DNA from 2 places in the Brevundimonas sp. ABV4_179 genome. Region 1 is predicted to be linked to the other one. Evidence: riboswitches for the same ligand, from Rfam matches in the RefSeq annotation. Region 1 holds a riboswitch; the other holds the start of a gene.
What was found. Region 1 has a riboswitch for glycine ahead of gcvT (glycine cleavage system aminomethyltransferase GcvT). Riboswitches for the same ligand answer to the same signal wherever they lie in the genome.

Region 1 (14,815 bases):
CTTCAGCTGGGTGGAGAACACCGGCGTCAGCTTCGGCCTGTTCGGCGGGGGCGAGGCGCGCTGGGGCCTGGCCATCTTCTCCATCATCGTCTCGGCCGGCCTGGGCTGGTGGGCGACAAAGTCGGATCGCCGCCTTCTGATCACCGCCATCGGCTTCGTCATGGGCGGCGCGCTCGGCAATGTGATCGACCGCATCCGCTTCGGCTATGTGGTCGACTTCATCGACTTCTCCGGCACGGGCGTTTTTCCCTGGGTGTTCAACGTGGCGGACAGCGCCATCACCATCGGCGTGGTCTTGCTTATTCTCGACAGCCTGCTGTCGGATAAGCCCGCCAAAGCCTGAGCGGCTTTCCATTTTCTAGGCCCTGATTCACGATCTCGGCGGGATCGCCCGCCTCGAACGATCAGGCTCTAGGTTGGCGCGGCCCCCGAAAAGTCGTAATCACCCCGTCTTCACTATGCCAACGGCGCCGTCGCGGCGCTTCGTGCATAAGCCGATCAGAGCCTGAAACCATGCGTATCCGCAGCGTCGCCGTCCTGACCCTCGTCGCCTCCTCCGCGCTCGCCGTTTCGGCCTGCGGCAGCCTGAAGCAGGGCATCGGTCTGACCAAGGTGGTGCCGGACGAGTTCGTCACAGTCTCGACCGCCCCGCTCAGCGTGCCGCCGGAATACGGCCTGCGTCCGCCCGCGCCCGGCCAGCCGCGCCCGCAGGAACTGGCCCCCGAAAGCGCCGCCCGTCAGATCCTGCTGGGTCAGCGTCAGGCCGTCACCCGCACGCCGGGCGAGCAGGTTCTTGTGGCCCAGGCCGGCGGCGAACAGGCCGATCCCCTGGCCCGCTACGTCGTGGACGACGAGTTCGGCGACCTGGCGCACAAGGACGAAAGCTTCGCCAATCGCCTGATGTTCTGGCGCAAGAACGACCCATCGACCCAGACGGCGACCGTTCGCCAGACCGCCGAGGGCCAGAAGACCATAGACGCCGCCACCGAGGCCGAGCGTCTGCAGGCCCTGACCGGCGGCCGTCAGGCCATCACCATCCAGCCGCGCCGCAGCGGCGGCTTCAAGCTGCCGGGTCTGTAAGACCCGCATCGGATCGGACGCTTGCCACCGCGGCGTCCGTCCTTATTGTGAACGGACCTGATGGAGCCGTTCCCATGACCGAAACTCTCGATATCGCCGCCCTGTCCGGGGTCGAACAGCTGCGCCTGGGCCTGAGCGGCGGCTTCGTCGCCCCCATCGCCCGCACGGTCGGTTTCGAGCTGACCGAAGTTGAGGAAGGCCGGGTGGTGTTCGAGGCGGTGCCGACGGCCGCCGTCTATAATCCGCTCGGTTCTGTGCATGGCGGCTGGATCGCCACCGTGCTCGATTCGGCCTGCGGCTGCGTGGTGCATTCGACGCTGCGGCCGGGCCAGACCTATACGACGCTGGAGCTGAAGACCGTCTTCCACAAGGCGTTGAGCGCCGGCACGCCGGTCCGCGCCGAGGGGCGAATCGTCCAGGCCGGCCGCCGCGCCGCCTTCGCCGAGGCCGATCTGCGCGGTCTGGACGGGCGGCTTTACGCCACCGCGACCTCGACCTGCCTGGTCATGGAGCGATAGGCCGCCAGCAAGCGTTTGCCGCGCCTCGCTTTAGCCGCTATCAGCGGCGAGCGTTCAATGATCGGCCGCCGATTGTCGTGCGCCCCTTTTCGCTGTCGGAAATATAAGCTGATGCGTCGCGTCCTCACCGCCCTGGCCGCCTTCTCGATCGCGGCCTCCGTCCTGCCGGTCGCCGCCGAGGCCCAATCCCAGCGTCAACGCCAACGCGGGGGCCAACAGCAGCAGGCGTCGGGCGACGACGCCGCTCCGCGCCGCGCGCCGCGAATCGCTCCCTTGCGCCGCCGCGTCAACGCCGGCCCCTGCCCCTATGTGAAGGTGTTGTACGACGCCGCCCGTTATGTCGAGCTGGAAGGCGGTCGCGCCGCCGTGGCCAATGTCGGCTATACCGGCGAGATCGAGGGCGTGTCGTCCGATTGTGAATACCGTGAGAGCGATCCGATCCGCGTGGACATGAGCGTGCTGTTCAACCTGGGCCGCGGCGCTCAGGCCGCCGGCGACCAGCGCACCTATCGCTACTGGATCGCGGTGACCGAGCGGAACACCGCAATTCTGTCCAAGGAATATTTCGACCTTCCGGTGAACTTCCAGGGCCAGCGCACGGCGTCCGTGACCGAAGAGCGCACCATCGTCATCCCGCGCGCCGAGGCCACCACCAGCGGCAGCAACTTCGAGATCCTGGTCGGTTTCGACGTGACGCCGGAAATGGCCGAGTTCAACCGCTCGGGCAGCCGCTTCCGCGTCAACGCCGGAACGACGCCCGCACCTGCGCCCGCTGCCGCCGCACCCACGAGCGAATAAATGGCTGATCTCAAGACCGTCCTCAGCGAAGCGGTCGGCGCCGCCTTCGCCGCCGAAGGCGTGGAGGCGGCCCTGGCGCGCGTCACCCCGTCCGACCGCCCCGACCTGGCCGACTTCCAGTCCAACGGCGCCCTGGCCGCCGCCAAGGCGATGAAGGCCAACCCGCGCGAACTGGCGGGCAAGATCGCCGAACGCCTGAGCGCTGATCCGCGTTTCGCCTCGGTCGAGGTGGCCGGTCCCGGCTTCATCAACCTGAAGATCGCCGATGCGACCCTAGCCGAACGCGCCGAGGAAGTGGCGGCGGACGCCGATCACGCGGGCGCGGCGGTCGTCGCCGATCCGCGCAAGGTCGTCATCGACTTCGGCGGCCCGAACGTGGCCAAGCCCATGCACGTCGGCCATCTGCGCAGCGCCATCATCGGCGAGAGCCTGAAACGGCTGTTCCGTTTCCGCGGCGATGACGTCACCGGCGACGCCCACTTTGGCGACTGGGGTTTCCAGATGGGTCTGCTGATCGTCGCCTGCGGCGACGAAGGCCTGGCCGACGCCTTCATGGCCGAGGGCGACGGTCCCTTCCCGGCCGAAACGCCCGTGACCCTGGCCGATCTGGACCGGCTTTATCCGCTGGCCGCCGGCAAGGCCAAGGAAGACGCAGGTTTCCGCGACCGCGCCCGCAAGGCGACGGCCGAACTGCAGAACGGCCGCCCCGGCTACCGCGCGCTATGGAGCCACTTCGTCGCGGTCAGCCGCGAGGCGCTGAAACGCGAATATGGCGATCTGTCGGTCGATTTCGACCTGTGGAACGGCGAGAGCGACGCCGATCCGGTGATGCCGGAAATGCTGGCCCACCTGACGGATGCGGGCCTGCTGGTCGAGGACGACGGCGCCCAGGTTGTGCACGTCGCCAAGCCCGGAGAGACGCGCAAGAAGAAGCTGGCCGACGGATCGGTTATCGAAGCCCCCTCGCCCCCGCCCCTGCTGGTCATCAGCTCGGAAGGTTCGGCCATGTACGGCACGACCGACCTGGCCACCATTCTGGACCGCAAGAAGTCGATCGGCCCTGACCTGATCCTGTACGTCGTCGACGAACGTCAGGCCGAGCATTTCGAACAGGTGTTCCGCGCCGCCTATCTGGCCGGATATGCGCCCGAAAAGTCGCTGGAGCATCTGGGCTTCGGCACCATGAACGGTCAGGACGGCAAGCCGTTCAAGACCCGCGCCGGCGGCGTGCTGAAACTGCGCGACCTGATCGACCAGGCGACGGACAAGGCCCGCGAGCGGCTGCATGAGGCCAAGCTGGGCGACGATCTGTCGCCTGAAGCGTTCGAGGCTATCGCCCACAAGGTGGCCATCGCCGCCCTGAAGTTCGCCGACCTGTCGAACGCGCGCACGACCAGCTACGTCTTCGACCTCGACCGCTTCATGAGCTTCGAGGGCAAGACCGGGCCGTATCTGCTGTATCAGGCGGTTCGGATCAAATCCCTGTTGCGTAAGGCCGCCGAACAGGGCGTGTCCGCCGGACCCATCGTCATCGCCGAACCCGCCGAACGCGACCTGGCCCTAACGCTGGACGCCTTCTCGACCGCCGCAGCCGACGCCTACGACAAGCGGATGCCGCACCTGGTCGCCGAACACGCCTATCGCGTGGCCCAGTCCTTCTCGAAATTCTACGCCGCCTGCCCCGTGCTGGTCGCGCCGCACGAGGACACGAAACGGTCGCGCCTGGCCCTGTCGGCGGCGGCCCTGCGCCAGCTTGAAATCGCGCTGGATCTCTTGGGCATCGACACGCCGGAGCGGATGTAGGGTATAGACCGGGCGACATCCTCCCGGAGATCGCCCATGTCCCTCGACGCCTATATCGCAGGCCTGCCAAAGGCTGAACTCCACCTGCACATCGAGGGTAGTCTCGAGCCGGAACTGATGTTCGAACTGGCCCAGCGCAACGGCGTGTCCATTCCCTACGACAGCGTCGAGGCGGTGCGCGCGGCCTATGACTTCTCCAATCTGCAGGACTTCCTGGACATCTATTACGCCGGGGCGGCGGTGCTGCTGACTCGGCGGGATTTCGAGGATCTGGCCTTCGCCTATTTCCAGCGCGCGGCGGCGGACAATGTGCGTCACGCCGAAATCTTCTTCGACCCGCAGACGCATACGGATCGCGGCGTGCCGTTCGGCGTGGTGGTCGAGGGACTGATCGCCGGCATGGACCGGGCCAAGGCGGAGTTGGGCGTGTCGAGCGGCTTGATCCTCAGCTTCCTGCGCCACCTGACCGAAGATGAGGCCTTCGCCACCCTGGAGTCGGCCAAACCCTATCTGCATCACTTCATCGGCGTGGGTTTGGATTCGTCGGAGGTCGGCCATCCGCCGTCCAAGTTCCAGCGCGTCTTCGCCGCCGCCCGTGACCTGGGCCTGAAACTGTGCGCCCATGCGGGCGAGGAAGGCCCGCCCGCCTATGTGCACGAGGCGCTGGACCTGCTGCACATCGACCGCATGGACCACGGCAACCGTTCGATGGAGGATGAGGCCCTCATCGAGCGCCTGGCCGCCGAGCAGATGACCCTGACGGTCTGCCCGCTGTCGAACCTGAAGCTGTGCGTGGTCAAAGACCTGAAGGATCATCCGGTCCCGGAGATGCTGCGCCGGGGCCTGCACGTGACCCTGAACTCGGACGACCCGTCCTATTTCGGCGGCTATGTGAACGCGAACTACAGCCAGTTGGCGGCGGCGGTCGGCCTGACGCGGGACCAGGTGACGCAACTGGCCAGGAACAGTTTCGAGGGCTCGTTCCTGGGCGACGCCGAAAAGGCCACGCGGCTGGCCGAGGTCGAGGCCTACGCGGCGAGTGGGCTTTAGACCAGCAGCGTCGCCGCCTCGGTCTCCGTGACGCCCAGCGCGCGGAAACTGTCGTGGGCGGCCGCCGCTGTTTCCGGCGAGATCGCACGGGTGGCGTCGGTGACCAACACCGCCGCGAACCCCTCGCGCACCGCGTCCTCGGCGGTGAAACGGACGCAGTAGTCCAGCGCCAGACCCGCCAGGAACACCCGCGTCACCCCCAGTTCCCGCAACAGGCCCGCAAGGCCCGTCGGCGTCCGGTGGTCATTCTCGAAGAAGCCCGAATAGCTGTCGACCGCGGGGTTGTAGCCCTTGCGGATCACGGCCAGCGCCCGGGTCACCACCGGCGCGACGTCGGGGTGGAAATCGGCGCCGGGCGAGCCTTGCAGACAGTGATCCGGCCACAGCATCTGACGCCCATAGGCGACCTCGATCTCGGTGAAGGGCGTCGCGCCGGGATGGTTGGAGGCGAAACTGATCTGATTCGGCGTATGCCAGTCCTGGGTCACCACGACCCGGTCGAACCGTTCCGCCAACCGCACGATCAGCGGCATGATCCCTGCCCCGCCCGACACGGCCAACGCCCCGCCTTCGCAGAAGTCGTTCTGCGGATCGATGACCAAGAGCGCGTCGGTAGGCCCGATCCGCATCAGGCGGCGGCCAGGGCGTCGATTTCGTTCGCCGAGCCCAGAGCGACCGGGATGCGCTGGTGCAACTGCGTCGGCTGGACGTCCAGGATCGGCTGCACCCCGTCCGTCGTCGCCTTGCCGCCCGCCTGTTCGACCAGCAAGGCCATCGGATTGCCCTCGTACATCAGGCGCAGCTTGCCCGGCTTGTTCGGCTCACGGCTGTCCCACGGATAGATGAAGACGCCGCCGCGCATCAGGATGCGGTGAACGTCCGCCACCATGGCCGCGACCCAGCGCATGTTGAAGTTCTTAGCCCGAGGACCGTCCGCCCCCTTCAGCAGACCATCGACATAGCGCTGCACCGGCTCGGCCCAGTGGCGCTGGTTTGAGACATTGATCGCGAACTCCTTGGTGTCGCGCGAAATGGCGATGGTGTCGTGGGTCAGGAACCACTGACCGTCCTGCGCCAGGGTGAAGCCCTTCACGCCGTCTCCAATCGTCAGCACCAGCATGGTCTGCGGCCCATAGACGGCGTAGAGCGCCGCGACCTGTTGACGCCCCGGCTGAAGGAAATCGGCCTCGCTGGGACTGGCGGACGGCGACTTCAGCACCGAGACGATGGTGCCGACCGGCGCATTGATGTCGATGTTGGACGACCCGTCCAGCGGGTCGAACAGGGCCAGATATTCGCCCGCCGCATTCGTCGCGATCTCGGCCGTATCCTTCTCTTCGGAGGCCACGCCCGCGATGGCGGGACAGGCCAGCAGCGCCTGGGTCAGCATGTCGTCGGTGATGACGTCCAGCTTCTTCTGCTCTTCGTCCTGGACGTTGATCTGGCCCGAGGCGCCCAGGGCCCCGACCAGGGCGCCGCCCGCCACGACCCGGCTGATCTCGGCGCAGGTCCGGCCCACGACGGTCAGCACCGTCTTCAGGCCGTCCGCCACATCCAGGGCGGCGATATGGGCGTCTAGGCTGGTGCGGGTCATGCGGGTCGGTCCGATGCGGCTGAGGCGTACCGCGTTCTTGGCGGGCGGGACGCGCCGCCGCAAGAAAAACCCTCTTGTCACCCTACCCCGTCATCCCAGGCCCTGCGCCTGGGACGACGGATGTCATGGTGCAGGATCAGATCGGCAGGATCGCCGTGCCGAAGGCCCGCTTCAGTTCATGGGCCGCGAACGTCTGCGCCGCCGCCGCGTCGGGCACCACCATGGCCATGCCGAAGAACTCGTGCGTCGAGCCGTGGAAGGTCTTGTGGCGCACGTCAACGCCTGCCTGCTCCAGCTTTTCGGCCAGCAGTTCGCCTTCCGACCGCAGCGGGTCGATCTCGGCGCAGATCACGGTCGAGGACGGCAGGCCGCTGAGGTCGGCGTTCTCGACGATGTTGATGCGCGGGTCCTGCGCGTCGGCCTCGTTGGCGAAGATATGCTTCACGAACCATTTCATCATCGGCTTGTTCAGCGGCTTGGCGTCGGCGTTCTCGACGTAGGATTCATTGTCCATGTCCACGCCAGCCACCGGATAGACCAGCACCTGATGCACCGGCAGGGTCACGCCCGCGTCGCGCGCCATCATCGATACGCCGATGGCCAGGTTGCCGCCCGCGCTCTCGCCCATGACCGCCACCTTTTGCGGGTCGCCATTGAAGCTCTGGGCGTTCTCCAGCACCCAGCGATAGGCGGCCAGGGCGTCGTCGTGGGCGGCGGGGAAATGATGTTCAGGCGCCTGGCGATAATGGACCGAGACCACGATGGCGTCAGCCATCTTGGACACGCCGCGCGGCCCGCCGTCATAGACGTCCAGATCGGCGATCACGAAACCGCCGCCGTGGAAATAGACCACGACCGGATGCAGCTTGTCCTCGGAATGGTCGTGCGGCTTGTAGATTCGGGCCTGGATCGGTCCGGCGGCGCCAGGGATGGTGATGTCGGTGGTCTTCACGCCCAGATCGTCGGATTTCGGCTCCTTGCCGGCCTTGCGCAGCAGGGCGTGAACGGCGTCGGTCGGCGTGGGCTGCTGGCGCGCCTCCTCGGGCGACAAGGTCTCGATCGGCTTGCCGCCGAGCGAAGCCAGTTCATCCAGCACCTTCTGCATGGGGCCATCGGCCTTGGCGGGGGTGTCGCGCGGCTTGTCGTTGTCGCCGAACAGCTTGTCTATAATCGACATTTTCGTTTTCCTGGGTTGGGGTTGGGGGCTCGGGACGACAACCCGCCCCGGCAGACCTTGTTCCGCCGACGCTTGACTTGGCGCCGGAGTCGATGCCTTAGGTCGAACGCTCTCGCGGGAGAGTTCGGGGACGGGAAACCGGCCGCGACGCCGAAGGCGCAACCGCCCCGGAAACGCTCAGGCAAACGGACCGCGACAGCATACGGACGCTGGAAAGTCGCTCTTGATGGGCGCGCCGACGGAGCAAGGCGACATGATTTGGTCGCCGGAATCTCTCAGGCTTCAGGACAGCGGGGGCGCGAGGACCGGCGGAGCTCCGCCCCAACACGCGACCGCGAAAGCCTGAACCATGACCGACCAAGCTCTTAAAACCACGCCGCTGAACGCCGCGCACCGCGCCTTGGGCGCCCGCATGGTGGGTTTCAGCGGCTATGACATGCCGGTTCAGTACGAGGGCGTCCTGGCCGAACACCGCTGGACCCGCGAACACGCCGGTCTGTTCGACGTGTCCCACATGGGCCAGTGCAAGATCACCGGCGCGGACGCCACGGCGCAGTTCCAGCGCTTCGTCCCCGGCGACTATGAAATCCTGAAGGACGGCAAGCAGAAATACACCCTGCTGCTGAACACCGACGGCGGCATCATCGACGACCTGATGGCGGGCCGCCCCGACCACGACGGCCTGTTCGTCGTCGTCAACGCCGGCAACAAGGACGAGGACTTCGCCTTCTGGAACGCCAATCTGGAAGGCGACGCCAAGCTGACGGTGCTGGACCGCGCCCTGATCGCCATTCAGGGGCCGGAAGCCGCCGAGGTCATGGTCGCCCACGAGCCCGTGCTGGCCGAGATGGGCTTCATGGAGACGGCCCGGCTGATGCTGTTCGGCGTCGACGCTTACGTCTCCCGCTCGGGCTACACAGGCGAAGACGGCTATGAGATTTCCGTCCCGGCGGACCAGGCCGAACGCATCTGGAACACCCTCCTGGAAGACGCCCGCGTCAAGCCGATCGGCCTGGGCGCCCGCGACAGCCTGCGCTTGGAAGCCGGTCTGCCGCTGCACGGCCACGACATCGACCCGACCACCTCGCCGGTCGAGGGCGCCCTGACCTTCGCCCTGTCCAAGTCGAGGAAGGAACGAGCCGACTTCAACGGCGCCGACCGCATCCTGAAGGAACTGGCCGACGGCCCCTCGCGTGTCCGCGTCGGCCTGCACGTCAAGGAAGGCGCCCCGGCCCGCGAAGGCGCAGAGATCGCCGACGCCGACGGAAACATCATCGGCAAGGTCACCTCGGGCGGCCCCTCGCCCACCCTGGGCCACAACATCGCCATGGGCTTCGCGCCCCCGGCATTCGCCGCCCTGGGCACCGAGTTGAAGGTCATCGTGCGCGGCAAGTCCGCCGCCGCCGAGGTGGTCGCCATGCCCTTCGTGGCCCAACGCTATTACCGCAAGCCGAAGGCGTAACATTCAGCCTGTCACCCTCGGGCTTGACCCAAGGGCCGGGCGATCAACCGCTCGTGCGAAGACATCGACGCACGAACCGCACAACATCCGATCCTCGTGTCAAGCCCGAGGACCGGGACAGGAGAGAAAACATGAAGTTCACCAAGGATCACGAGTGGGTCAGCCTGGACGGCGACATCGCCACCGTCGGCATCTCCAAACACGCCGCCGACGCCCTGGGCGACGTGGTGTTCGTTGAAGTGCCCGAGGTCGGCAAGACCGTCACCAAGGGCGACAGCTTCGCCGTGGTCGAGAGCGTCAAGGCCGCCTCGGACGTCTACGCCCCCGTCTCGGGCGAGGTGGTCGAGGCCAACGACGCCCTGTCCACCGCCCCGGAAACCGTCAACTCCAGCGCCGAAAGCGACGGCTGGTTCGCCAGGATCAAGGTCTCGGACGCCTCGCAACTGGACGCCCTGATGGACCAGGCCGCCTACGACGCCTTCCTGACCACCCTCTGATTTCCCCTTCCGCTCAGCCCCGCGAAAGCGGGGACCCAGTTCTTTCGCGAGAACAGTGCTGGGATGGGCGGAAACTCCTCCGGCCACATTGGTCGCCCAAAGCACTAGGTCCCCGCTTTCGCGGGGATGAGCGGATTAGAAAATGCGCTACCTCCCCCTGACGCCCGACGACCGCACGGCGATGCTCGCCGCCATCGGCGCGAAATCCATCGACGATCTGTTCGTTGACGTGCCCGAAAGCGCGCGTCTGAACGGGCCTGTGGACCTGCCCCGCGTGGCGGGCGAACTGGAGGTCGAGCGCGCCCTGTCCGCCATGGCGGCCAAGAACGCCACGGCCGGCGCCGTGCCCTTCTTCTGCGGCGCGGGAGCCTACAAGCACCATGTCCCGGCGACGGTGGATCATGTGATCCAGCGGTCCGAGTTCCTGACCAGCTACACCCCCTACCAGCCGGAAATCGCGCAGGGCACGCTGCAATACCTGTACGAGTTCCAGACCCAGGTCGCGAACCTGACCGGGATGCCGGTCGCCAACGCCAGCCTTTATGACGGCTCGACCGCCATGGCCGAGGGCGTGCTGATGGCGACGCGCGTCACCCGCCGCAACAAGGCGGTGATCTCCGGCGGCGTCCACCCCCACTACGTCAAGGCGACCGAGACCGTGGTCCACGCTGTCGGCGTGGAAACTCAGGTTCTGGCCCCGGCGTTCGACGCCGAGGCCGCCGTCATCGACCAGATCGGCCCGGACACCGCCTGCGTCGTCGTTCAGACCCCCAATGTCTTCGGCACCGCCACCGACGTGACCAAGATCGCCGAGGCCGCCCATGCGGCGGGCGCCCTGCTGATCGTGGTGGTGACGGAAGCCGTGTCGATGGGCCTGTTGAAATCGCCCGGCGAAATGGGCGCCGACATCGTCGCGGCCGAAGGCCAGTCGATCGGCAACGCCCTGAACTTCGGCGGTCCCTACGTCGGCCTGTTCGCCACGCGCGAGAAGCTGATCCGCCAGATGCCGGGGCGCCTGACCGGCGAGACCGTGGACGCCGACGGCGAACGCGGCTTCGTCCTGACCCTGTCGACGCGCGAGCAGCATATCCGCCGCGACAAGGCCACCTCGAACATCTGCACCAACTCCGGCCTCTGCACCCTGGCCTTCACCATCCACATGAGCCTGCTGGGCGAGACGGGCCTGCGCAAACTGGCCCTGCTGAACCACGAAAAGGCCGTCGCCACGCGCGACGCCCTGGCCGCCATTCCGGGCGTGGACGTCCTGACGCCGCGCTTCTTCAACGAGTTCGCCATTCGCCTGCCGAAAAACGCGGCCGAGGTCGTGGACGCCCTGGCCGGTCATCACATCCTGGCGGGCGTGCCCTACAGCCGTCTGGCCCCCGACGCCGGCATGGACGACATCCTGCTGGTCGCCGCAACCGAGACGACGCTGGAGGCCGACATCCAAATCCTCGCCAAGTCCCTCTCCAAAGTCCTGGCCGCCTAAGGGAAACCGATCATGAGCACCATGAACACCGTCGGCCGCCCCACCGCTCCGAACCAGGTCCAGACCAAGCCCGCCACCCTGACCGGCGGACGCGGCCTGTTGCAGAACGAAGCCCTGATCTTCGAGGGCGACGGCTGGGGCAAGACCGGCGTCGATCTGCCGGAGCCCAGGACCGATGCGTCCGACCTGGGCGACCTGGTCCGCAAGGATCCGATCGGCCTGCCCGGCCTGTCGGAGCCCGAGGCCATGCGCCACTATGTGCGCCTGAGCCAGAAGAACCACGCCATCGACCTGGCCATCTATCCGTTGGGTTCGTGCACGATGAAGCACAACCCGCGCCTGAACGAGAAGATGGCGCGTCTGCCGGGCTTCTCGGACATCCACCCGCTGCAGCCGCAATCGACGGTTCAGGGCGCGCTGGAGCTGATGGATACGCTGGCCCACTGGCTGAAGACCCTGACCGGCATGCCCGCCGTCGCGCTTTCCCCGAAAGCGGGCGCGCACGGCGAACTGTGCGGCCTGATGGCCATCCGCGCCGCGCACGAGGCCAAGGGCGAGCATGAGCAGCGCCGCAAGGTGCTGGTCCCCACGTCCGCCCACGGCACCAACCCCGCCACCGCCGCCTTCGTCGGCTATTCCGTCGTCGAGGTCGCCCAGACCGAAGACGGCCGCGTGGACGTCGCCGATCTGGCGTCCAAGCTGGGCCCGGACGTCGCCGCCATCATGGTGACCAACCCCAACACCTGCGGCCTGTTCGAGCGCGACATCATCGAGATCGCGCGCCTGACGCATGAGGCGGGGGCCTATTTCTACTGCGACGGCGCCAACTTCAACGCCATCGTCGGCCGGGTGCGCCCCGGCGACCTGGGCGTCGACGCCATGCACATCAACCTGCACAAGACCTTCTCGACGCCCCACGGCGGCGGCGGTCCGGGCGCGGGTCCGGTGGTCCTGTCCGAGGCCCTGGCCCCCTTCGCCCCCGCCCCCTGGGTCGTGCATGACGAAGGCGGCTATCGTCTGATCGAGCGCGAGGAGGACGAGGCGGCCCAGGCTTTCGGCCGTCTGTGCGCCTTCCAGGGGCAGATGGGCATGTATGTGCGCGCCCTCAGCTACATGATGTCCCACGGCTCGGACGGCCTGCGTCAGGTGGCCGAGGATGCGGTGCTGAACGCCAACTACATCAAGGCCCGCCTGCAGGACCTGATGAGCCCGGCCTTCCCCGACGGCCCCTGCATGCACGAGGCCCTGTTCGACGACGAATGGTTGAAGGGCACCGACATCACAACGCTCGACTTCGCCAAGGCGATGATCGACGAGGGCTTCCACCCGATGACCATGTATTTCCCGCTGGTCGTCCACGGCGCCATGCTGATCGAGCCGACGGAGACCGAGTCCAAGGCCGAACTGGACCGCTTCATCCACGCCATGCGTCTGCTGGCCCAAGCCGCGAAGGCGGGCGACGTCGACCGCTTCAAGGGCGCGCCCTTCCACGCCCCGCTGAAACGCCTGGACGAAACCCGCGCCGCCCGCGCGCCGGTGCTGCGCTGGTCGGCGCCGGAAGGCTCCAACCAGGCGGCGTAAACACTCATCCCGTCATCCCAGGGCTTGTCCCTGGGATCCATACGCCCGGTGTTCGACAGCCGCGACCGCTGCGGACATACCCGGCGTATGAATCCTCGCCACAAGGGCGAGGATGACGGCGGATGGGTGCAGCCTCGCCCACCGCGCCCGCGACGCCGCCAAGCGCAGCCGATGCGCTGGTCCAAAACCCTTCACGATCCATCCATTCCGCTGCAGGATGGCGTCATGACCCAATGGACCACCCACGACATCCCCGATCAGACCGGCAGGCTGGCCGTCATCACCGGCGCGACCGGCGGGCTGGGGCTGGAGACCGCTCTTGTGTTGGCGGGCAAGGGCGCGGAGGTCATTCTGGCGGCCCGCAATCCGGCCAAGGGCGTCGAGGCCGAACGGCTGATCCGCGCCCGGCATCCTGGCGCCGACGTGCGGTTCGATCCGCTCGACCTGAGCGACCTGGCCTCCGTCGCGGCCTTTGCCGACCGGCGCCTGGTCGCCGCCCGGCCTATCGACATCCTGATCGACAACGCGGGCGTCATGGCCCTGCCCCACCGCAACACGACCGTGGACGGGTTCGAGACCCAGTTCGGCGTGAACTATCTGGCGCATTTCGCCCTGACCGGCCGGCTGCTGCCCCTGCTGAGCGCCGGCGCGTCCAGGCCGGCTGGCGCGCGGGTGGTGCAGTTGTCCAGCATCGCCCATCGCGGCGGGCGCATCCATCTGGACGACCTGAACTTCACCTCCGGCTATCGCCCCTTTGCGGTCTATCAGCAGTCCAAGCTGGCCATGCTGATGTTCGCCCTGGAGCTGCAGCGGCGCAGCGACGCCCACGACTGGGGCCTGACCAGCGTGGCCGCCCACCCTGGCGTGGCGCGCACCGATCTGGTGGCCAATGGCCAGGGCGACGGCGGCGATCCGGCCGCCTGGGCGTCCCGCCTGTTCATCCGTCTGTTCGGCCAATCCAGCGCCGCCGGCGCTTTGCCCAGCCTGATGGCCGCCACCCTGCCCCAGGCCCGGCCCGGCGGCTATTACGGCCCGCAAGGGTTCCAGGAGTTGGCGGGACCGCCCGGCGCCGCCCATATCGCGTCGCAGGCCAGGAAAGAGGCCGTGGCGCAGCGTCTGTGGTCGGAATCCGAAGCCCTGACCGGCGTGCGTTACGGCTGAGCCGCGCCGCGCCCCGGATCACCGCCCGATCATGAGCAAAGCTTAATCCGCATGACACCGATCCGCCATCGAAGCCGCGCCTGAATGGCGTGTGGCGCGGTCGTCACGGTCGCCCTTTCCTTTCCCGACGAGGGATCGCGCGATCGGGGCGGCCGTTGTCACACCGACTATGGCTTCCCATCTGGCGTGTTCGTGACCTCCCTGCCTGTCGCCCTCCCCCCGTTCGCCAAGCCCCGCAGCCGCACGCTGCGGGCGGTGCGACGCTGGGCGCTGATGATCGGCGGGCTTCTGATCGTGCTGCTGGGCATATTGATCGCCCCCCTGCCTGGCCCCGGGGGCGTGCCGGTCATCGCGGTCGGTCTGGTGCTGATCCTGAAAAGCTCGTTCTGGGCCAAGCGACAGTTCATCCGCGCCCAATACGCCCGGCCCAAATGGGTCTATCCCTTCCGCCGTTTGATGCGAAAGAAGCCCGAGTTCGCGCCCGTCTTCTGGCAACAGGCGCTGCGGGCCGAGAAGGCGGTCGTCAAACGGTCCGGTCGTCGCCTGTCGCGCGGCCGCAAACAGCTGCGTCGCTATTTCCGCAAGTTGGTCCGCTAGTTGACGTC
Region 2 (14,815 bases), 1.2 Mb from region 1:
ACCAGAAGGGCAGCGAGCACGACCAGGAGAGCCGGCGGCAGCAAAAGGCTGCGGTAGAGTTCACGCAGGCTGGCGCTGCGGGAATCCAAGCTTTGTGCTACGGAAACGCTAATGGGCGCGGCGTGCCCGGGGATGTTCAGTGTCTGCTGAACCATCCGCACGGGAACACCCCTCACGGACAGGTCGGCGAAGACTGGTTCTTCTTGCTGGGCCTGAGGCAGGTTTGGCAAATCTGCATAGCCCGTGACCAACTGATCGCCGTCGCGGACGCTGTAAAAGACGGCGTCGCGTTCGGGGCCGTCCAAAAGCGCGAGTGTCCAAGGTGCGACATCGACGGTGATGTGTCCGCGTTCAACAGACACTGTCGCTCTTATGGTTTGAAGCGCGCCGGCCAGCAGGCGGTCCGAGTTGTCGGCCACGATGCGTTGGGCCGTCCAGGCGCCGACCGCCAGCACGACGATGGCCAGGATCGCCAGCGGAACGACCTGCGCGATCAACAGCCTTATGACCAGACTATGGGACGACTTGGACCCGGCGCTGTTCATGGATCGAGGCGATACCCGCGTCCCCTGATGTTCGTCACGGCAGGGCCATCAGGCTGAAGCTTGCGCCGAAGTCGGCCCACGTGGATTTCCAAGGCATTCAAGGAGGGGGCCTCATCCTGAGGGAAGACTTCGGCCGCCAGAAGGTCGCGATCCACCACCTGCCCAGGTCGGGACGCCAGCACGCGAAGGGTCGCCCATTCGCGGGGGCGGAGAGCCAAGTCGCGATCATTGACCGAGGCGCGCCCGGTTCGCCAGTCGCAGAAGAGGGTGCCGACGACAACGGCGCCCGCGGCCTGTCCTTGGCGGCGTCGCACGATGGCGCGAAGTCGCGCCGTCAGTTCGACGGGGGCGAAGGGTTTGACCAGATAGTCGTCGGCCCCCAAATCCAGCCCGGCGACGCGATCGCCCAGGGCGTCGCGGGCCGTGAGCATCAAGATCGGCATCGAAGATCCTCGGCGGCGAAGCGCCGCAAGAACCGCAAAGCCGTCGATGTCGGGCAGGCCTATATCCAGTACGGCGGCGTCGAACCCGCCGACGCTTTCCATCTGCAATGCCTGTTCGCCGCTGTGGGTGCATGTCGCTTGAAAGCCGCTCTCCACGAGGCTGGCCTCAAGGGAATGGCTTAGCGCCTTGTCATCTTCGACGACGAGTATTTTCATGGCGACGACAGGGGACGAAGGATCATGCGCAACACCATAGCCCGAAAGCTCGAAGGTTGAAGCCGGATCGCCGATATCTGCTTCGGGGGCTGGCCGGCGGCTTGGCGGCAAGCGGCGGGGGATTGAGCACAGCCTGTTCGTTCGAGCCGCAAGGCGTTGGTACGGCGGAGCGTGTCCGGTGGATGGCGCGTCGGGAAGGCGCGCTGAAAGTTATCACCAATACCAGCCTGATGGGGCCGGTGGTGGGTGCGTTTCGTCGGCGTTGGCCCCAGATCGCCGTGCATCTCCTGGACATCAATTCCACTCAGATCGCTGAGCGGGTGCGAGCGCTGGCGGACGCAGGACGAACGGGACCGGACCTAGTCTGGAGCACGGCGATGGACGTTCAGGTCAAGCTCATCAATGATGGCTATGCTCAAGTCTACAAGTCGCCGCATCGAGCCGCCATGCCGGATGGTTCGGTCTGGCGCGACCAAGGTTATGGGCTGACGGCGGAGCCGATAGTTTTCGTCTATAACCGAGAGCGGATTGCAGACGATGTCGTGCCGCGCAGCCATGCGGATTTGCTTCGTCTGCTCGATGCGCGCTCCGGCGTGTTGGATGGCCGCATCACGATGTATGACGCCGAGCAGAGCGGCGTCGGCTTGATGCAGTTGTCGGCGGACGTTCAGATCTATCCAGACGCCTGGCCGCTGATGGAGGCGCTGGGCGCGTCGCGGCCTAGGCTCGACACCTCGGGCAAGCGAATGATGGGGCAGATCGCGGATGGGCGGATGGCCTTCGCCTATAATATGAACCAGTCCTATGCCGCTTCGTGGGCTGCCGAAGCGCCGCAGATCGGATTGATCACGCCCAGCGATTATCATCTGTCCGTATCGCGGGTCGCCTTCATCCCGCGCAACGCCGGCCATCCCAACGCGGCGAAATTGTTTCTGGATTTCCTGTTATCCCGTGAAGGTCAAAGGGTGATTGGCGCGTTGGGTATTCGGCCAGTGCGCAACGATGTTGATACGCCCTTGCGTACAGCCGCGCCGGGCGCTCGGCCGATAAGGGTTGGGCCCGCCTTGCTGGCTAATCTGGATCAAGCGCGCCGCACGCGCCTCCTCGGCCGGTGGAGCGAAGCGATGCGGATGGCGACAAGGGCGCCTTCGGACATTTCCGCGCCTTAACGGTTTCTGTGGATAACTTCAAAAGTGCAGAGGCGGCGTTTGCTGTCACTATCCTGTCACGAGCCCGACATGCATGTGGGTTGCACAACTCACGGGAAGCGACTGGCTCGGGATTAGGGATTTTATCCCTAAAATTTGCGCGCTGCGGGAACGATTATACCAATTTTAGCTGATTTGACAGTCGCTATCGGGTCAATCTTACTCATGCCTGCAAGGCGGGAGAGATCGGTGCAGGCCGACGCCGAAGGCGCAACCGCCCCGGAAACGCTCAGGCAAACGGACCGCCTTGCTGATGAAACGCTGGAGAGCAGGTCCGTCCGGGGGACGCGACCTCGCCGAAGGAGAAAGGGCGTGCGCGCCCGAAGCTCTCAGGCCCGATGACAGCGGGGGCGAAACGGCGCCGTCAGAGCGTCGCTCGCAGCAGACACCCCTGGGGAGGGGCGTCGTTTCAAATGAGGAGTCTCGCCTTGTCTCGTTTCGCTCGTTCCTTGACCAGTTGCGCCAGCCTGGTTGCACTGATGGCCTGCGCCAGCGCCGCCGTCGCGCAGGAAGCTGATCCCAAACCGGCCGAAGCCGCCTCGGTCGATGATATCGTGGTCACCGCATCGCGCATCGACCGCGCCGGCTTCCAGGCTCCGACGCCGACCATCCGGCTGACGGCAGAAGACCTGTCCGTCGGCGCCCGCCCGAACATCGCGGCGGCGCTGAATGACATGCCCCAGTTCAAGGCGACCAGTTCACCGCAGACGACCGGCACCAACACCGGCGCGGGCAACGCTCCGGTCGATCTGCGCGGTCTTGGGATCAGCCGGACCCTGGTCCTGATCGACGGGCGCCGCGTGTCCAGCGAGAACGATCTGAACAGCGTCCCCGCAGTCTTGGTCAAGAGCGTGGACGTGGTCACCGGAGGCGCTTCGGCTGCCTGGGGCTCGGGCGCCGTGGCCGGCGTGGTCAACATCGGGATCGACCGCACCTTCACGGGCGGCAAGCTGGGCGCCGAGTATGGCATCTCGTCCTTCGACGATGCGGAGCAAAAGCGTTTCGAGGGTGCCTGGGGGACCGGGTTCGCCGGCGATCGCGGCCATTTCGTCATTGGTGGAGAATATCTGGATAATGCCGGTGTGACGCCTAAGGTCGCGCGCCCGGCGATCGGGCGCTGGGCTCAGGTTTCCGACGGCGCGGGCGGCTTTGTCACCGTGCCGAACGTCGGCTTCGCAAATGCGGCTTATGGCGGCCTGATCATGTCCGGCGTCAACGCGGGCAAGGTGTTCAATCCAGACGGCACCCTTCGGTCCTTCAACTATGGGCGGGTCGTCGGCTCCAACACCGTTGGCGGCGAGGGGCCTTCGAATGATGATCTCAGCCCGCTGGTCACGCCCCAGAAGCGTTACACCGGCTTGGCGAGCGTAACCTACGATCTGTCGGACAAGCTGCGCCTGACAGCCGACGTGCGTCATTCGCGGATGTGGAACGACTACATCTGGTTTGGCGACCACAACCGCGGCAATCTCAACATCAAGATCGACAACGCCTTCCTGCCGACCGCGATCAAGCAGCAGATGGCGGCGGCCGGTCAGACCAGCTTCACCATGGGCCGATTCAACTCCGATCTGGCCTTTTCGCGTATCGACTTCGAGCGCGTCACCACCCAGGCGACCTTGGCTCTGGACGGCGAGTTCGGCTCCAACTGGCGCTGGGGCGCCTACTACAGCCATGGCGAATATCAGAACAACATCGACACGCCCGGCTTCCTGCTGACCACGCCCTATGCTCAGGCCGTCGATTCCGTCATCGATCCGGTCACCAACAAGGCCGTCTGCCGCGTCACGCTCACCAACGCCAACTCCGGCTGCGTCCCGATCAACCTCTTTGGGGTGGGGGCGCCGTCGCAAGCGGCGATCGACTACGTGACGGGGACGCCGCAGATGCGGGCGACGACTAAGCTCGATGTCGCCGGCGTCAGCCTGCGGGGCGAACCGTTCAGCCTACCTGCAGGCGATGTGTCCGTCGCGGTCGGCCTGGAAGCGCGCAAGGAGCAGACGGATCAGCGCGTGGGCGACCTAGACGCCGCCAAGGCGTTCCAGAGCTTCAGCTTCTCGGCCATGGCGGGTGAGTTCTCGGTCAAGGAAGCCTTCGCCGAAATCCTGGTTCCAGTGGTTCGCGACATGCCCGTCTTCAACAATCTGGAGTTCAATGCTGCGGCCCGCATCTCGGACTACGACACCACAGGCTCGATCTGGTCGTGGAAAGTTGGGGCGACCAACGAATTCTTCCCCGGCTTCCGCGGGCGCGTCACCCAGTCTCGCGACATCCGATCAGCCAATCTGACGGAGCTCTACACGACGACGACCACCGGATATAACAACATCAACGACCCGCTGAAGGGCCAGACCGTCTATACGCTGAACAACGGAGGCGGGAACGCGAACCTCGCGCCCGAGACGGCGGACACCCTGACCCTGGGCTTCACCTATTCGCCGCCGTCGATCCCCAGCCTGAATCTGTCGATCGACTACTATGACATCAAGATCGACAATGTGATCGGCACGGTGGCGCCGCAGGATCTGGTCACGCGCTGCTTCAATGGCAACACGGCGCTGTGCGCCTTCGTTGATCGTGACGCCAACGGCAATCTGGTGCGGACCCGCTCCACATATGTGAACCTGGCCGAGTACCACACCGACGGGGTCGATGCGGAAGTCTCCTATTCGTCGCCGGCCGACCTTTGGGTTCCGGGCGCGACGGGCCGGTTGCGCCTGCGCGTGGTGGGCACCTGGGTGAACACCCTGACGACCAACGATGGCGTTAGCGAGATCGAATATGTGAAGTCGCAGGGCTACGCCTTCGGTCTGGGCGTGCCGGACTTCCGCCTGAACGCCAACCTGGGTTGGAAAGGGGAGGTGTTCGGCGTCGATCTGAGGGCGCGATACCTGTCTCAGGGTCTCTATAACCGCACCGTCAAGATCTCGAACAACGACATCCCGGCTTACACCTATGTCGACCTGGGCCTGACTGCGGATCTGGATCACTATGGTGCGCGGGGCGTGGAACTGTACGCCAACGCCACCAATCTCTTCGACAAGGCGCCGCCCAATGGCTCGCTCTATTCGCCCTATTACGATGTGATCGGGCGTTATGTCACGGTTGGCGCACGCTACCGCTTCTGACGTCCTGAACAGTGGGTCGCCGGCAAGGTCCGGCGGCCCATTACTTTTTTTTCCCTTAACAGAATGGTGCGGTCGCCGATGTCCCGTCTCACGCTGGCGCTTGTTTTGTCTTTCTCCGCCGTCGCCGGAGTTCCGTTCGCACTGGCCGAGGCGCCCAAGCCCGCCGCCATCGTTGCGGACGGCCTGCCGCCGGTTCCCGACGCTCTGGTGGCGGCGACCCAGCCCTATCTGCAGTCGCGCCGCGCCGCATTCCTTGGGTGGAATGCGGCCGACCAGTCGATGCTGATCAAGACGCGGTTCGGTGCGACCGACCAACTGCACGCAGTCTCGGCGCCTGGCGGCGCCCGCACCCAGATCAGCTTCGAAGGCGAGCCGATCCTGACTGGAGCCCCATCGCCGGATGGACGCACGCTGGTGGTGCAGAAGGACAGTGGCGGTGACGAATTCTACCAACTCTACACGCTGAAGGACGGACGTCTGACGCGCCTGACAGACGGGCGCAGCCGCAACTGGTTCGGAGCCTGGAGCCCGGACGGCCGCCTGATCGGTTATGCCTCGTCGCGACGCAATGGGGCGGACATGGATCTTTACGTCGTCGATCCGTCGAACCCCTCCAGCGAACGCTTGGTCGCTCAGGTGTCCGGCGGCGGCTGGAACATAGCCGACTTTTCCAAGGACGGGCGCAAGGCGCTGGTTCTCAATCGGATGTCCGTGAACAACGCTGTTGTCTATGAGTTGGATTTAGCCAGCGGTCGAATGACGGCTTTGACGGATCCCACGGCCCAGGTGTCCTACGTCGGTCCGCAATATGGTGCGGATGGCGGCGTATGGGTGACGTCCAACAAGCAGTCCGACTTCCTTCGCCTCGGACGCATCGGCAAGGACGGATTCGTGCCGGTCAGCCACGAACCGCGCTGGGATGTCAGTGACTACGCGCTGGCCCCGGATGGCAGTTTCGTCGTCTATGCGATCAACGACGCCGGCGTGTCGCGCGTGCGGATACTGGATACGGCGTCGGGCGTCGTCCGTCCGGTGGACGGATTGCCGGAAGGCGTCATCCCTTACAGCATCGGGTCGGCCATACAGGTTTCGCCGTGGGGCGCGATCGGCCTCAGTCTTTCGTCGGCTCGGGTGTCGGGGGACGCCTTCTCGATCGATCCCAAGACCCTGGCCGTGACGCGCTGGACCGCCAGCGAGACCGGCGGCCTGGACCCCGCTGTCAACATAGAGCCGCAGTTGGTCGAGGTGACAAGCTTCGACGGCGAGAGGGTCTCGGGCTTCCTCTATCGCCCCGATCCGGCGCGTTTCCCCGGCAAGAGACCGTTGATCGTGGATATCCACGGCGGCCCCGAAGGCCAGACCCGGCCCGACTTCCTTGGGCCGCAGAACTATCTGCTCAATGAACTGGGCGTGGCCCTGTTCTTTCCCAATGTGAGGGGATCTTCGGGATACGGGACCCGTTTCGTCAATCTCGACAACGGGCCGTTCCAGCGCGAAAATTCCGTCCGGGACATCGGCGCCTTCCTTGATCGGTTGCAGGCCGATCCCGGATTGGATGCGTCGCGGTTCGCCGTCACCGGCGTCTCCTACGGCGGCTACATGTGCTATGCCACAGCGGTGCATTACAGCGACAGGCTGAAGGGGGCGAACTGCTACGTCGCCATCTCCAACTTCGTCACCTTCCTGGAAAACACCCAGTCCTATCGTCGGGATTTGCGCCGCGTCGAATACGGCGACGAGCGCGACCCGGCACAGCGCGCCCAGCTCCAAGCCATCTCACCCCTCACCAGCGTGGACAAGATCAAAATACCGCTGCTGGTCGCGACCGGCGGCAATGACCCGCGCGTGCCGGCGTCAGAGGCGGACCAGATCGTCTCGGCCGTCCGGGCCAACGGCGGCACGGCCTGGCATCTGTTGGCGCAGAACGAAGGTCATGGCTTCCACAAGAAGGAGAACGAGGACTACTATTTCTGGACCAGCCTGCTGTTTTGGAAACAGACCCTGCTCGATGATGCGGCGCATTAGGTCCTGACCGGCGCCATGAACGTCAAAAGATTAGCCGCCAGGAGTGTGGTTCTTGCCGCGTTCCTGGCGGGGAGCAGTCTGGCGCAGACCCGAACTGCTGTCCGCACCGACCACCATGTCCACGTCCATTCACCGGCCATTCTGGAGATTCTGCCGGCCTATTGCAGCAGCCCTGGGCGCATCGGTGCGTGCGACCCTTCCTTCGTCAAGCCTCATCAGCCCGATGATTTGCTCGCGGATATGGACAAGGCTGGAGTCCAGACGGCCTGGATGATGTCCACCGCCTATCTGGCCGAAAGCCCGATGATGCTTCCGTCGCTGGCGGACGCGCCGATGCGCGTCCATGACGCCAACGCCTTCACCGTCGCCACAGCGGCTGCGCACCCAGGGCGGCTGGTCGCCTTCATTTCCGTCAATCCACTGGCGCCCGATGCCTTGGCCGAAATCGCGGCTTGGAAGGATCAGTCTGTCGCCAAGGGTCCGAAACTGCATCTGACCAACTCCGGCCTGGATTTTCGCAATCCCGACCATGTCCGTCGCTTGACGGCCATCTTCGACGCCGCCGCGGACGCGGAACTGACCATCATGATCCATATGCGGACCCGCGCGGAGGACTATGGCGCAGGCGACGTCCGCATCTTCCTCAATCAGGTTCTACCTCACGCTCGAGACGTGCCCGTCGTGATCGCTCATGCGGGCGGCTGGGGTGGGCTGGACAGCAACACCTGGGACGCCATGGATGCGTTTCGACGTCTTATCGGAGGCCAGCCCGACAAGGCGCCCAATCTGTATTTCGACCTGGCTCAGGTTTTCGACGCCGAAACGTCGGCCAGTAACCGCGCCCGTTTGGTCGAGGTCATGCGGGGCATAGGCCTGGATCGGTTCGTGCCCGGTTCCGACTGGCCCTTCTCCAGCGCATTGGACGACTATTTCAACCACGCCATGCTCCAACTGCCGCTTTCGCCCACGGAAATGACAAGACTGAGACAGCGCCAGATCGCCCTTCGGCGATTAGCCCACTAGTAACAGGCTATTTCTGCCAGTCTGCTCTCCGATGCGTGGGCCGCCAGCGCCAGTTCTGCATGTACACCTCGTCAAGCATCTTAGATTTTTGACGGAAGTTCAGGCCTCAAGCATCGATGTGAAAAAGGGGCGGTTTTCTGTGGAACGCGGGCGAGTGACGGATCACGCGCGGGTGCGGTGGTTGGCGCACGAGGTGCTGCCGCATGAGCAGGATGTTCGCGTCTGGCTGAAGCGGTCGCTGGTTACGTCCAGTGATGTGGATGACGTGATTCAGGAGGCCTATTGCCGGCTGGCCAAGCTGAAGGCGGTCGAGCAGATCGAGAGCCCGCGCGCCTACTTCTTTCAGACGGCGCGATCCGTGGTTCTGGAGCAGATGCGTCGCGCGCGGATCGTAAGAATCGAGGCGGTGACGGAAATCGACGCCCTGCGCGTCGAGTGGGATGAGCCGTCGCCCGAACGTATCGCCGGGGGACGAAAGGAACTCGAACGCGTGCTGAAGATCGTCGCCACCTTGCCCGAACGCAGCCGACGCATCTTCGAGATGCGTCGCATCTTGGGTATGTCCCAGCGCGAAATCGCGGTGCGGCTGGGCGTGACCGAGAACGTGGTCGAGAACGAGGCTGCGCGAGGACTGAAGGCGGTCCTGGCTGGTCTGAGTAAGACGGATGACGAAGGCCGCGCAGCGACGCCTCGAGGGCGGCAGGCATGAGCCGGGAAACCTCAAGTGAGATTGACGCGTACGCGGCGAGGTGGGCCGCTCAGCTGGATGCGGGGTCGATGAGACCTTCGGACGACGTTGCGCTGGAAGACTGGCTCGAAGGCGACAGCCGTCGTCAGGGCGCCTTGTGGCGGGCGAGGGCGGTCCTGGCCCTTATGGTCGAGCCGGTCGAAACCGTTGTGGATCGCGCGACGGCCAGACCTGACCGCCGCGTGTTGCTGGGCGGCCTGGGATTGGCGGCGGCGGTCGCTGCCGGCGTCGTTCTGGCTCCTGTCATGTCGGGTCAACGCTATCGGACGCTGGTTGGGGAGATCCGTCGTGTGCCGCTGGCGGACGGATCCATGGCGGCGATCAATACCGATACGACACTGGATGTTCGATTCCAGAAGACCGAACGCGCCGTGAAGCTGGATCGCGGCGAGGCCTGGTTCCAGGTCGCCAAGGATCGGACCCGTCCGTTCGTGGTGGCGGCAGGCGACATCCGGGTTCAGGCGGTTGGCACGGCCTTTTCCGTGCGTCGCAAGTCGGCCGGGGCCGAGGTGCGCGTGACGGAAGGCGTGGTCGAGGTGTGGAGCGACAAGGGCGCTTCCAAACAGCGTCGCCGCGTGGTGGCGGGCGAGCAGGTCTTCGTCAGCAACGAGGCGGGCGCTTCAAGCCCTGTCAAACGCCCGCTGGAGATGGATCGCGCCCTATCGTGGCGAGAGGGCCAGATCGTTCTGGACGGCGACACGATCGCCGCCGCCGCCGCCGAGTTCAATCGATACAACACCCGCAAGATCGTGATCGTCGATCCCGATTTGGAGGGCCGCACGGTCGTCGGCTGGTTCCGAACCAACGAGCCGGAGAGCTTCGCCGAGGCCGTTGGCGTCGCGCATGGGGCCGGGGTGAACGTCGGCGCGGACGTCATCATGCTGGGCGGTGCGCGATAGATTTTTTATCCGGCGACGGAAAACCTATCGTCGGACATCGAGACTTTAGGACCCCTCGAAGAAGGGGCCGGGAATCAGGAAACAGAAAAGGGAGGGCCGACACATGGCCATGTCGCGAAACTATTGCGCGCGAGCGTCGCTGATGATCGCCGTCAGCACGATGGCGTTGGCGGGCGCCGGCGCCGTTCAGGCGCAATCCAGACAGTTCAACGTTCCGGCGCAGCCTGCCGCCACTGGCGTCCCGGCCTTCGCCCGACAGGCCGACCTGCAAATCCTGGCCTCGACCGATGCAGTGGCCGGGCAGCGGACCGCCGCCGTGCAGGGTGTCTATTCGGTGAACCAAGGCCTCAACCAGCTTCTGCAGGGCAGCAATCTGGTCGTGGCGTCCAACAACGGGCGGACCGCTGTTCTGTCTGGCGCGATGGCGGCCCCGCAGACCATCGCCCAGGGGAGCGATGTCGAGAACCAGGCCGACGAAGTTGAAACTATCGTGGTAACCGGTTTCCGTGCCTCATTGGGTAGCGCCTTGATGGCCAAGCGTCGGGCCAATGGCGTGGTGGATGTCATTAAGGCCGAGGATATGGCCGACTTCCCCGACGCCAATCTTGCAGAGTCGATTCAACGGGTGCCGGGCGTCTCCATCGCACGCGACGCCGGCGAAGGCCGTCAGATCACCGTGCGCGGCTTGGGGCCGCAGTTCACGCGCGTGCGTATCAACGGCGTCGAGGGCCAGAGCACGGCGTCGGGCACCGACAGCTCGGGCGGCGCCAACCGTAACAGAGCGTTCGACTTCAACGTCTTTGCATCCGAGCTTTTCAACAGCATCACGGTGCGCAAGACCGCCTCTGCCGAGACGGAAGAGGGCTCGCTGGGCGCAACGGTCGATCTGCAGACCGGCCGGCCGTTCGACTACTCCGGCGCCAACCTCGTGCTGTCGGGCCAGTATGGCTACAATGACCTGTCGCAGGAATGGGATCCTCGGTTCGCGGCTCTGGCCAGCAAAACCTGGATGGACGGCCGTCTCGGCGCGCTGGTTTCTGTGGCTTACACCAAGCGTCGTCTGCTAGAAGAAGGTCATGGCTCCGGCGGCTGGCTGAATGGGACCGAGGCGGGCGGCTATAACCCTGCCTCACCGTTTGCGGCGGCCCGGCGCGCCGATGTCTACACGCCGCGCTTCCCACGCTACGGACGTCTGACCCACGATCAGGAGCGTTTGGGCCTGACGGGATCGGTGCAGTTTCGCCCGCAAGAGCAGACCCTGATCAACCTCGATATGCTCTATTCCGACTTCAAGGCGACCCGTCAGGAGAACTGGCTGGAAGCCCTGTCCTTCGCGCGAAACGCGTCGCAAGGCGGACGGCCGGAAATCATCGTACGCGACGGCGTCATCGATGCGAACGGCGACATGGTCTATGGCCTGTTCGACGACGTCGATGTGGAAAGCGAAACCCGTTTCGACGAGCTGGACACCAAGTATACGCAAGGTACGCTGAGCCTTGAACACCAGTTCAGCGACCGCTTCCGGATCAAGGGTCTGATCGGCTATTCGAAATCCGATTTCGACAATCCGATCCAGACGACGGTGATCCTGAACCGCGAAAACTCGGACAATTATTCATACGACTACCGCGACAACCGCAACGCGCCCCTGATCCGGTTCGGCTACGATGTCACCGACCCGCTGGCCTACAACTTCGGCGCGGCGCGTTCGGAAATCCGGCTGCGTCCGCAGGGAGTGACCAACACCATCGAGACGGCTCAACTGGACGGCGGCTATGACCTGACGCCGTCGCTGACGCTGAAGGCCGGGGTGAACTACAAGGAGTATGACTTCCACTCCTGGGCCTTGGCCCGGGTCAACGAAGGCGTCGTGCCCCAACTGCCTGCCGGCGTGACCCTGGCCAGCCTGACGGAGATGGTCAGCGGTTTCGGCCGCAATCTAGGCGCGCCCGACGGCACGGTGCGCAACTGGGTCGCGCCCAATCTCGCCGCCTTCGCCGATCTGTTCAACATCTACAGCGGCACGGGTCTGTTCGAACTGAGCGGCGCCTCAAACGCCAATGCGCGCGGCAATATCCGCAGCGTGACGGAAAAGGATTCAGCCGCCTATTTGCAGTTGGATTTCAATACCGAACTTGCTGGCGTTCCGGTGCGGGGCGACATCGGCGTGCGCTACGTCAAGACGCGCCAGAGCTCGACCGGCTATCAGCTGGTGGCGGGCGCTGCGCAACAGACGACGGTTGATCGTGACTATGACGACGTGCTGCCGGCGCTGAATGTCACTGCCGAGGTCACGCCGGACTTCCTGGTGCGTTTCGGTGCGGCCAAGGTGATGACCCGCCCCAATTTGGGCAGCGTCACGCCGGGCGGCAGCCTGAGCACCGTCGGCGTGTTCAGCGTCAGTTCGGGCAACCCCTATCTGAACCCCATTCGCGCAACGACCTACGACCTGTCTGCCGAATGGTATTTTGCGCCAGACGCCCTGTTGTCGGTCGGCCTGTTCTACAAGGACATCGACAGCTACATTCAGACCTCGCGGACGTCGCAGCCTTTCAACCAGTCTGGCCTGCCGCAAGATCTGCTCAACGGTCTGGGCGTGTCACCCAGCGATGTCTTCCTATTCAGCCGACCGGTAAACACCGAGGGCGGTCCGCTGAAGGGCGTCGAGATCAGCTATCAGCAGCCGTTCAGCTTCCTGCCGGGGCCATTCGACAATCTTGGCGCCATCTTCAACGTCACCATGGTGGATTCGAAGATCAGCTACATCTCGTCGCGGTCGCCGACCGGCTTCGTCGAGAACGACCTGCTTGGCCTATCGAAGACCGCCTATAACGCCACCCTCTATTACGAGGACGACCGGTTCAGCGCCCGTGTCTCGGCGGCCTATCGCGATCGCTATCTGACGGCGGTGCCCAGCGGCACCAGCACCAACGATATCGACGGGGTGCGCGACATCGTGACGGTGGACGCCTCGGCCTCCTACGCCTTGAACGACCGCATCAAGGTGACGTTCGAGGGGTTGAACCTGACCGACGCATTCAACGAACAGTACACCGATAGCCGGCGCGACAGCATCTACGTCTATTCGCACACGGGGCGGCAGTACAACTTCGGCGTTCGCTACACCTTCTAGGAACACTCCCAACTCCCCCGGGAGACTGGGCGCTGACCGGTTAGCCGGTCGGCGCCCTCTTTTTCCAATCGGAGCCGCCATGCGCTTGTCCGTTTCGCGTCGTCAGGCGCTCGTTTCCGCCGCCCTTCTGCCGATGATGGCGTCGACCCGATCCTGGGCCGCCACGAGGGGATACGACGCCGTCGTGGGCACGACCGAGGCCGGTCGGCGGGTCGGCGCACCCGCCTATCCTGCGCTTTCGGCCGCCATCGCCGCCGCGCCCGCGGATGGACGAAAGCCGTTCCGCATTCTGATCACACGCGGGATCTGGACCGAGCAGGTCGTCGTCGACAAACCCTTTATCCATCTGATCGGCGAGGATCGCGCCGGTTCGGTGATCAATCACCTGGCGGCCTCGGGACTGGCGGCGCCCGACGGCCGGATGTGGGGCACGTTTCGCACCCCGACCCTGTTCGTGCGCGCGCCCGATTTCCACGCCGAGACGCTGACGATCAACAACGCGTTCGACGGCCTGGCGGAAATGACCAAGCCCAACGGTCTGCATTCGCATAATGGAGCAGGGCCGCAGGCTGTGGCCCTGATGATGGACAAGGGCTCGGACCGCGCCGTCGTCCGCAACTGCGACATCCTGAGTTATCAGGACACCCTGTTCCCCGATGCGGGGGCAACCCTGTTCGACCGTTGCCTGATCACGGGCAGCTACGACTTCATCTTCGGTGGCGGGCGCGCTTGGTTCGAACGCTGCGAGATCCGGTCCAGACTCCGATCTGGCGATGCGGTGGAGGGCTATATCGTGGCCCCAAGCACGCCCATCGAACAGGCTTACGGCTTCATCTTCCACGAATGCCGACTGACCCGAGACGCGGGTGTGCTTAAACACTCGGTCTTCCTGGGACGGCCTTGGCGGCCGTCCAGCGCCTTTCCCGATGGACGATACGGCGATCCTAGGTTCGTCGGAGCGACGACCTTCCTGAACTGCTGGATGGACGATCACATCGCGCCGGCCGGCTGGACCGCGATGTGGTACACCGGAAAGGACGGCAATCCGCGCACCATGCTCCAGCCAGAGGACGCGCGCTTCGCCACATTCGGCTCTCGTGGTCCCGGCCGTGCCGCATTCGCGCGAGGCGCTCGGCTGACGGCGAACGAGGCGGCGAGTGTTCGACGGAGTGACGTTCTTGGAGGCGCTCTTGCCTGACAACCTTCCGCATTAGCGAGCCGCTTTGCCGCTTTCCATAGAGATCGAAGCCTAGAGGTAACCGGTGTCTTTTTGGCGCCAGGCGTTGTATTGATCGGCTTCGCCAGTCCGTTTCCGCGCCGTATGACGAGCCGATCAGAACCATGCCCAAGCCTCTCAGCCTTAATCCTGATCGCCTATTTCCGGCCGACGTCGATAGCCGCGCCGTCGCGCGCCGACTGTACGCCGAGATCAAGAACCTGCCGATCA

Region 2: it holds a riboswitch for glycine, as region 1 does, so the genes downstream of both, ACYX4P_RS08810 (TonB-dependent receptor domain-containing protein) here and gcvT (glycine cleavage system aminomethyltransferase GcvT) in region 1, are expected to answer to the same signal.

What each region holds. Positions count from the first base shown of each region.
Region 1 is NZ_CM149976.1:3,040,230-3,055,044, forward strand. Features, by position in the region: gene lspA (signal peptidase II) at 1-343, shown strand, start outside; gene ACYX4P_RS14920 (DUF3035 domain-containing protein) at 514-1,080, shown strand; gene ACYX4P_RS14925 (PaaI family thioesterase) at 1,155-1,598, shown strand; gene ACYX4P_RS14930 (Tat pathway signal sequence domain protein) at 1,710-2,396, shown strand; gene argS (arginine--tRNA ligase) at 2,397-4,199, shown strand; gene ACYX4P_RS14940 (adenosine deaminase) at 4,236-5,249, shown strand; gene ACYX4P_RS14945 (nicotinamidase) at 5,246-5,878, opposite strand; gene ACYX4P_RS14950 (class 1 fructose-bisphosphatase) at 5,878-6,843, opposite strand; gene ACYX4P_RS14955 (alpha/beta hydrolase) at 6,980-8,020, opposite strand; glycine riboswitch at 8,126-8,223, shown strand; glycine riboswitch at 8,228-8,313, shown strand; gene gcvT (glycine cleavage system aminomethyltransferase GcvT) at 8,370-9,482, shown strand; gene gcvH (glycine cleavage system protein GcvH) at 9,614-9,979, shown strand; gene gcvPA (aminomethyl-transferring glycine dehydrogenase subunit GcvPA) at 10,122-11,468, shown strand; gene gcvPB (aminomethyl-transferring glycine dehydrogenase subunit GcvPB) at 11,481-13,049, shown strand; gene ACYX4P_RS14980 (SDR family oxidoreductase) at 13,275-14,210, shown strand; gene ACYX4P_RS14985 (hypothetical protein) at 14,403-14,807, shown strand.
Region 2 is NZ_CM149976.1:1,833,098-1,847,912, forward strand. Features, by position in the region: gene ACYX4P_RS08795 (sensor histidine kinase N-terminal domain-containing protein) at 1-545, opposite strand, end outside; gene ACYX4P_RS08800 (response regulator transcription factor) at 542-1,204, opposite strand; gene ACYX4P_RS08805 (ABC transporter substrate-binding protein) at 1,387-2,373, shown strand; glycine riboswitch at 2,580-2,667, shown strand; gene ACYX4P_RS08810 (TonB-dependent receptor domain-containing protein) at 2,841-5,540, shown strand; gene ACYX4P_RS08815 (S9 family peptidase) at 5,619-7,565, shown strand; gene ACYX4P_RS08820 (amidohydrolase family protein) at 7,581-8,588, shown strand; gene ACYX4P_RS08825 (RNA polymerase sigma factor) at 8,743-9,297, shown strand; gene ACYX4P_RS08830 (FecR family protein) at 9,366-10,235, shown strand; gene ACYX4P_RS08835 (TonB-dependent receptor) at 10,339-13,368, shown strand; gene ACYX4P_RS08840 (pectinesterase family protein) at 13,448-14,566, shown strand; gene uxaC (glucuronate isomerase) at 14,710-14,815, shown strand, end outside.